2 regions of the Kribbella sp. NPDC006257 genome follow, and region 2 is predicted to be linked to the other one. Evidence: riboswitches for the same ligand, from Rfam matches in the RefSeq annotation. Region 2 holds a riboswitch; the other holds the start of a gene.

Region 1 (4,412 bases), on a different contig from region 2:
CGCCGCGGATACCAGGATCGAACCACCCAGCAGACCAGTCCCGGCAGCACCCAAGTCCACCTAACAGACCACTCCCTTCGACGCCAGCACCGACACACTCCGTGAGTTGACTTTCGTTGATCGACCGAGGTTCAATTCGAACATACGTTCGAGGCGAGATCAAAACGGGGAGTGTGAGGAACTGTGATGCCGGAGCCGTTCGACTGGGACATCCTGCAGCGGCCGTCTGCGATGGCGATGGTGCGTGGGCAGCTCGGCTTCAGCTGGATGGTGTTGTCCGGGCGACTCGCCGCGCTGACCGACGAGCAGTACTTCTGGCGCCCGAGCAGCGAGGCGCTGACCGTCGTGCGACGGCAGTACGCCGGGCGGTTCAGATCGCTCGGGTCCGGCGAATGGGTCGCGCAGTGGCCGGACGAACCGGATCATCGCGGGCCGCGGACCATCGCCTGGCTGATCGCCCATCTGACCGAGACCTTCTTCGAGCGCTGGGAGTGGACCTTCGGCGCCAGCAAACAGGGGCGGGCCGACATCACCCTGCACGGCAACGCGCAGGACGCGGTGGCCTGGCTCGCGCATTGGGTCGACGCCTGGCAGGACTCGATCGCTGAGCTCGACGAGGAGCAGGCAATGACGGTCGGCCTCAGCCAGGCAACCGAGCTCGACGCCGCCGAACCCTTCGGCCACGTTGTCCTCCGTCTCAACCGGGAGCTCATCCACCACGGCTCCGAGATCATGACGCTCCAAGACCTCCACGCCCTCGCCGCCTGACACCCACAGTCCACCCCGGCCCGGACGCCACTGGTCAGGCGCCGGACCAACCACGGGGTGACAAGCCGAGCCGACCCGCCTGAGGCGCGCGGGTCGGCCCGGCACGGCAGACGCCTGGTCGCCAGGGTCCGTATCTCCAAACCACCGCTCAGGAGAGGGCTCTGGTGGCCAGGTCCCAGACGGCGTCGAACGCGTTCAGCTCGATCGGGTTGAACCGGTTCTTGGTGACCGCGACCGAGATCCCACTCGCCGTATCCGCGTAGGCGGCCCCACCGCCGACCCCGACATGACCGAAGACGGTCTTCGCAACCGGCCGGCCGCCGAGCTGTCCGACGGTGTAACCGAGTCCGTACTGCGCTGGTCCGCCGGTCATCTCGTCATCGCCGGAAGTAGCGATACTCGAGATCTCCCGCAACCGCTCCGCGCTCACCAACCGCACCCCGTCGACCTCACCGAGCAGCGCGGCGTACATCTTGGCCATCGCTCGCGCCGTCACGATCCCGCCGGCCGGGACGTTGGAGCTGATCAACCCCGGATTGTTGGCGTAAGCAGCATTGGGGAACAACTGCATCGGAGCAGCCTTGAACAACGGGAATTCCGGCGGCAGCGAAGCAAACGCCGCCGTTCCCTCGGGATCGTCCTCGAAGTACGCCACCCGATCCAGCGCGTCCGCCGGTACGCCGAAGAACAGTTCGTCGGCGACTCCCAGCCGCGCACCGATCCCCTCGGCGAGCACCTGCGAGATCGGATTCCCGGTCGCCCGCCGGATGATCTCGCCAACGAGGAACCCGAAGGTGACCGCGTGGTAGCCGACCCGCTCCCCCGGCGTCCACCACGGCTCGAGGGCGGCGATCATCGAGCACATCCCGTCCCAGTCACACAGCTGATCCACCGTCAGATCGGCCGGCACCGCCGGCACCCCCGCCGAGTGGGTCAGAACATGCCAGACCGTCGTCGTCTCCTTGCCACGAGCACCGAACTCGGGCCACAGGTCCGCCACCAACGTGTCGTAGCCGAACACACCCTCCTCGACCAGCACGTGTATGACCGTCGCCGCAACACCTTTGACCGCAGAGGCGGCGTAAAACAGCGTGTCCGAGGTCACCGGCCGCTCAGCGGACGCTTCAGACGCGTCGACGGACGGACCTGCCGTGCCGGCGACTGCGTCGACGATTGGGGTGCCGCGGTGGTAGACCGCGGCCTGGATTCCGTTCTCGGCACCCGACTCGACCAGGCCGTCGATGACCCCTTGAACCTGCTCCTGCAGATCGCTCATACCAGTTCCTTCCCAGGGCGTGACCGCCGCCACGCTGGCGACTCTCAGCAGTGGGTCGGAGCCGTCGCAGCAATCTTGACATGGCCCGACGACACAACCACCTCCACAAGATGTGCGACACACGGCGCGTCCTGCCACTAGATGTAGGGGTTGGCGAGCTAAGGTCCTACTACTGGCACCAGGGGAATCCTGTGGAAATCCGGGGCTGCCCCGCAGCGGTAAGCGGGGAACGTGTCCCGTGAGCCCGAATACCTGTCGCCGGTGCGTGTGCCGCCGGTACACGCTGTCCGAGGCCTCGAGGGCGGGCCGCAGGGCGTGACAGCAGACGACACGAGGTCGCCACGACCTCGTGCGGATCTGTGCTGTCCCGTCATGCGCGCACGCCACAGGGTCCCGGTCGTCAAAGACTCGCGTGGAGAGAGCGCTTGTGACAATCCTTTCCCAAACCACGACCCAGCCAGGCGTGGCGAACCAAACACCGACCCAACTGACCGTCGTACGGCGTGACGGCAGCAGCACCGCCGAAGAGCTGAGCACGAAGCCGGTCATCACGGTCCGCGCGGCCGACGGCAGCACCGCTCCACTTGACGTCGAGCGACTCCGCGTCATCGTCGCCGAGGCTGCGGCAGGCCTCGACGCCGTCGACGCCGAGCTGATCCTCAACGAAACCCTGGGCTCCTGCTACGACGGCATCGCCCAGCACGAGGTCGAGCTCGCCCTGGTGATGGCGGCCCGCGGCTATGTGGAGAACGAACCGCAGTACAGCTTCGCGGCGTCCCGGCTGCTGCTCGACCAGATCCGCCGCGAGACGCTCGGCCGGGTGCACGGTGAGCCGCGCCAGGCGAGCCAGGCCGACATGGCCACGGCGTACGTCGACTACTTCCCGCTGTACATCCGGACCGGTATCGAGGCAGGCCTGCTCGACCCAGAGCTGGCCACTTTCGACCTGGCCAAGCTGGCCGCGGCGATCAAGCCCGAGCGCGACCTCGACTTCGCGTTCCTCGGCTTGCAGACCCTTTACGACCGCTACCTGCTGCACATCGACAAGACCCGCTTCGAGCTGCCGCAGGCCTTCTTCCTCCGCGTCGCCATGGGAATCTCTCTCAAAGAAGAGAACCGTGAGGACCGGGCGATCGAGTTCTACGAGCTGCTCAGCTCCTTCCGGTTCATGTCGAGTACGCCGACCCTGTTCAACTCCGGTACGACGCGTCCGCAGCTCTCCTCCTGCTTCCTGACCACCGTCGAAGATGACCTGTCCGGCATCTTCACCGGCATCCGGAACAACGCGCTGCTCGCCAAGTACTCCGGTGGTCTCGGCAACGACTGGACGCCGGTCCGCGGGATCGGCGCCAAGATCCGCGGCACCAACGGCGAGTCGCAAGGCGTCGTACCGTTCCTGAAGATCGCGAACGACACGGCCGTCGCGGTCAACCAGGGCGGCAAGCGCAAGGGCGCGGTCTGTGCGTACCTCGAGACCTGGCACATCGACATCGAGGAGTTCCTCGACCTTCGCAAGAACACCGGTGACGAGCGCCGTCGTACGCACGACATGAACACGGCCAACTGGGTGCCGGACCTGTTCCTGCAGCGAGTCGAGGCCGGCGGCGACTGGACGCTGTTCTCGCCCGACGAGGTGCCTGATCTGCATGACCTGTACGGCGCAGCCTTCGCCACGGCGTACGAGAACTATGAGCAGGCTGCCGATCGCGGTGAGATCCGGGTGTTCCGCCGGGTCAAGGCCGTCGATCTGTGGCGCCGGATGCTGACCGTGCTGTTCGAGACCGGTCACCCGTGGATCACCTTCAAGGACGCGTGCAACCTGCGCTCGCCGCAGCAGCACGACGGCGTGGTCCACTCGTCGAACCTGTGTACCGAGATCACGCTGAACACCACCGTCGACGAGACCGCGGTCTGCAACCTCGGTTCGGTCAACCTGGTCCCACACCTGACCAAGACCGGCCTAGATGCAGAGCTCCTCCGCGACACCGTGAAGACAGCGGTTCGGATGCTCGACAACGTGATCGACGTGAACTTCTACACGACGCCCGAGTCGGAGCGCGCGAACCAGCGGCATCGCCCGGTCGGCCTCGGCCTGATGGGCTTCGCCGACGCGCTCTTCGCGCTGCGCATCCCCTACAGCTCCGAGGCCGCCGTCGCGTTCGCCGACAGCTCGATGGAGCAGATCAGCTACCACGCGATCGAGGCGTCGACGGATCTCGCCGCCGAGCGCGGCACCTACCAGACGTACGAGGGCTCGCTGTGGAGCCAGGGCATCCTGCCGATCGACTCGCTCGAGCTGCTCCGGCAGGCGCGGAACGGCGACCTGACCGTTGACACCGGCAAGCAACTCGATTGGGACGTACTCCGG
Region 2 (4,412 bases):
TTTGCGGCTGGCTTGGGACTTGAAGCAGGTGAGGAATTCGGTGGGGAGGTCGAGTCGGGGGTGCTGTTGGAGGACCTCAGCGCGGAAGGATGGGTTGAGGTCCTCGAGGTTCTTGCCGACGATGTCGAGGGCTGCCGCTCGGGACAGGAGGTGGCCCTCGGGGTCGGCGGAGACGTCGACATCGGGCCACATGTGGCGGACGATCACCTCGCCCAAGCGTTCGCGGCCACGAAAACCTGCTCAGCGTCGTACGGGATGCCGTACTGCGTACCGAGCGCCGCCGCCCACAGGTAGACCCGGTGCGAGTGACTCATCAGCGCGGGGGAGTGGTAAGCGGAAGCCACCTCCAGAGCCGCCGACGAGGCGGTCGTGTCAGGAACGACGAGACCGTCCAAAGTGATCATGCTTCGACGGTACGGCGCGGTGGGCGCGTTAGTTGGTCCAGTCGGTCATCACGATTGCGGGCCAATTGACCGTGAGCCCGCTACCGTCGGCAGATGGAGCTCAGGCGGTTGCAGGAAGAGGATCTGGCTGGCCTCGAACGCGTTGCCGAGCGGGTCTTTCTCGAACCAGGGCAGCCAGGACGTCCGCCGGCGATCATTGCGGCCTGGATCTCCTGGGCGAGGCATTTCCTGACGACAGATCCGGCTGGCTGCTGGGTGTCGGTCGACGAGGGGATCACCGGATTCGCCTTGTCCCAGAATCGTGGTGAGCTCTGGTATTTGGCGACGTACGGCGTACTCCCGGAAGCGCGTAGTACGGGGATCGGCCGGCGCCTGCTGGACGTAGTACTGGAACACGCCGGCGACCGACCAGGCATCTTCAACTCCACCACTCACCCAGGAGCCACTCGCCGCTACCGCTTGGCCGGGTTCGACCTGCTTCCGCAGATGCGCATGACCGGCACGGTCGACCGCTCCGCGATCCCTGCCATCCGCCAATTGGCCGAGGGGGATGAGAACGATTTCGACTGGATGGACGCCCTGGACACGAACCTGCGCGGCGCCGGCCACGGCCCGGATCACGCCTTCCTGCTGAACAGCCAACGGCTCGTCGTCTCCCGCTCACAGCGTGGCTATGTGTACGTCGACCAGCGCGCTCGCGCGACGCTTCTCGCGGCAGCCGACCCCCGTACTGCGCAGGAGTTGCTCTGGGAAGCCCTCGCGTCCTCGACCGGCGACACCGTTGTCGACTTGATCACGCCCGAGAACGCCTGGGCGATCGACGTCGGGCTGGCGGCTCGGCTCGACCTCGCGACCGAGGGGTACCTGGCCGTCCGTGGAATGGCGGCGCCGGCTCCCTATCTCCCCGGTGGGCGCTTCCTCTGAACCGAACAGCTAGAGTCTCGGTGTCATCGACGGACGTGCAGGAACCCGGTGTGAGTCCGGGGCGGTCCCGCCACTGTGACCACGTTCGCGTGGGAGTCAGGAACTGCAGCCGTCGTACCTGCCACCTGGGGCGTGGACACCCCGAGGAAGGACCGGCCGCGCGTGCCCGCGAACCTGTTGCTGCTTTCGACCGCCGATACCGATCTGCTGGCCGCATCCCAGGCCGGTGTTGGCTGGCGGGTCGCGAACCCGGCCCGGGTCGACCTCGCGGACCTGCCCGCATTGCTTGACGGCGTCGAGGTCGTAGTGGTCCGCCTGCTGGGCGGCCGCCGCGCCTGGGAGGAGGGCCTCGACGCCGTCATCTCCGCCGGACTCCCGACCGTCGTGCTCTCCGGCGAGGCCGCTCCGGACGCCGAACTGATGTCGATGTCCACGGTCCCCGCCGGTGCCGTCACCGAGGCACTCGCCTACCTGCGCGAGGGCGGTTCGAAGAACCTCGCGAACCTGGCCGGCTTCCTGCGCGACACCTTGCTCCTCACCGGCGACGAGTTCGATCCGCCGCACGCACTTGCGACGTACGGCGTCCGCGCGGGCCGCACCCTCGTCGAGGACGATCGCCCCGTCGTCGGCATCGTCTACTACCGCGCGCACGAGATCTCCGGCAACACCGCCTTCGTCGACGCGCTCGCCGACGCCATCGAGACGGCCGGCGCACAGGCTCTCCCCGTGTACTGCGGAACGCTGCGCGGCCTGGATCCTTCGAGCGCCGAGAACGCCGAGCTCTTCACCCTCCTCCGCAAGGCCGATGTCCTCGTCACCACCCTGCTCGCGGCCGGCGGGACCGTCGCCGCGAACGCCAGTGCCGGAGGCGACGACTCCTGGGATGCAGGCGCGCTCGCGTCGCTGGACATCCCCTTGATCCAAGGTCTCGCGCTGACCTCGACGCGCGAACAGTGGCTGGAGAGCGACGCCGCGATCAGCCCGCTGGACGCCGCGACCCAGGTCGCGATTCCCGAGTTCGACGGCCGGCTGATCACGATCCCGTTCTCCTTCAAGGCGTACGACGCCGAAGGGATCGCCAGCTACTCGCCGGATCTCGAACGTTGCGCCCGGCTTGCCGGAATCGCCACCGCGCAGGCGAAACTCCGGCACGTGCAGCCGAAGGACAAGAAGCTCGCGCTCGTCCTCTCGTCGTACCCGACCAAGCACGCCCGGATCGGTAACGCGGTCGGCCTCGACACCCCTGCTTCCGCGGTGGTCCTGCTCGGCCAGTTGAAGGACGCCGGCTACGACCTCGGGCCCGATCTCAACCTCGACGCCCTGCAAGGTTCCGAGGGCGCCGACGGCCTGATCCACCGGCTGATCGCGGCCGGCGGGCACGACGTCGACTGGCTCACCGACGAGCAGCTGTCGAGCGCGGTCGCGAAGATCCCGCTCTCGACCTATGCGAAGTGGTTCGGTGGCGTCCCGGAATCGTTGCGCTCGGCAATGATCGAGGTCTGGGGTGAGGCGCCGGGAAGCCTGTACGTCGACCAGTCGGGCCCGGAGCCGGCGATCGCGCTGGCTGCTCTCAGATTCGGCAACGTCGTACTGATGATCCAGCCGCCCCGCGGGTTCGGTGAGAACCCGGTCGCGATCTACCACGACCCGGACATGGCGCCGTCACATCACTACCTGGCGGCGTACCGATGGCTCGAAGCCCCGGTCGAGGAGGGTGGCTTCGGCGCCCACGCGGTCGTCCACCTCGGGAAGCACGGGACGCTGGAATGGCTTCCTGGCAAGGGGATCGGGATGGCGGCCGACTGCGCGCCGGACGCCGTCCTGGGCAACCTGCCGCTCGTCTACCCGTTCATCGTCAACGACCCCGGTGAAGGGACGCAGGCGAAGCGCCGTGGGCACGCGGTGATCGTGGATCACCTGGTGCCGCCGATGGCGCGCGCCGAGACGTACGGCGACATGGCGAAGCTGGAGTACCTGCTCGACGAATACGCGACCGTTTCCGCGCTCGACCCGGACAAGGTGCCGACGCTGCGCGCGCAGATCTGGACGTTGATCCAGGCGGCCCAGTTGCACCACGATCTGCACACGTCGGAGAAGCCGGAGGACGAGGAGTTCGACGAGTTCGTCCTGCACCTCGACGGGTACCTGTGCGAGATCAAGGACGTCCAGATCCGGGACGGGCTGCACATCCTCGGCGGTGGGCCGGTCGGTGAGGCTCGGGTGAACCTGGTTCTCGCCGTACTGCGTGCGCAGCAGATGTGGGGCGGCAAGGCAGGCGCCGTACGAGGGCTTCGTGCTGCTCTCGGCGACACGTTCGGTGTCGACGAGGCCGCGATGCTTGCCGATCCGGGGAAGGCCGTGCCGGAGTTGGCCGACCTTGCCACGCTGGCCGATCTGCCCGCCGTGAGCGGTGCCGACGGTGTCGACCTGCTGGAGTCGGTGGCCCGCAAACTCGTGCTCGGCATGGAGACACTCGGTTGGGACGGTTCCAAGGTCCCGGTCGTCGTCGAGGAGGTTCTTGGTCGGCCATCCGCTGGGGTTTCAGCTTCTTTGACTTTCGCCGCGACCGAGGTCGTGCCGCGGCTGGGGCGTACGGGCGACGAGCTGACCAACGTACTGCGGGCGCTCGCCGGCCGCTTCGTCGAGGCCGGCCCGTCCGGCTCGCCGACTCGTGGCCTGGTGAATGTGCTGCCGACGGGGCGGAACTTCTACGCCGTCGACCCGAAGGCGATCCCGAGCCGGAACGCCTGGGACGTCGGTGTCGCGCTGGCCGATTCGCTGCTGGCTCGGCACAAGGCGGAGACGGGGGAGTGGCCGCGCTCGGTTGGTCTGACCGTGTGGGGTACGTCGGCGATGCGCACGCAGGGCGACGACCTCGCCGAGGTGCTGTGGCTGCTCGGTTGCCGCCCGGTCTGGGACGAGGCGTCTCGCCGGGTGACCGGCTTCGAGGTCGTCCCGCTGGCTGAGCTCGGCCGGCCGCGGGTGGACGTGACGATCCGGATCTCCGGGTTTTTCCGGGATGCTTTCCCGCATGTGGTGTCGCTTCTCGACGAAGCAGTGCGGACCGTTGCCGCTTTGGAGGAA

What was found. Region 2 has a riboswitch for cobalamin ahead of cobN (cobaltochelatase subunit CobN). Riboswitches for the same ligand answer to the same signal wherever they lie in the genome.
Region 1: it holds a riboswitch for cobalamin, as region 2 does, so the genes downstream of both, ABZ004_RS34990 (ribonucleoside-diphosphate reductase subunit alpha) here and cobN (cobaltochelatase subunit CobN) in region 2, are expected to answer to the same signal.

What each region holds. Positions count from the first base shown of each region.
Region 1 is NZ_JBEXSJ010000043.1:13,364-17,775, reverse strand. Features, by position in the region: gene ABZ004_RS35005 (Fic family protein) at 1-64, shown strand, start outside; gene ABZ004_RS35000 (DinB family protein) at 187-768, shown strand; gene ABZ004_RS34995 (serine hydrolase domain-containing protein) at 917-2,044, opposite strand; cobalamin riboswitch at 2,182-2,319, shown strand; gene ABZ004_RS34990 (ribonucleoside-diphosphate reductase subunit alpha) at 2,508-4,412, shown strand, end outside.
Region 2 is NZ_JBEXSJ010000018.1:66,157-70,568, reverse strand. Features, by position in the region: gene ABZ004_RS22340 (hypothetical protein) at 1-192, opposite strand, end outside; gene ABZ004_RS22335 (hypothetical protein) at 204-404, opposite strand; gene ABZ004_RS22330 (GNAT family N-acetyltransferase) at 498-1,328, shown strand; cobalamin riboswitch at 1,330-1,457, shown strand; gene cobN (cobaltochelatase subunit CobN) at 1,491-4,412, shown strand, end outside.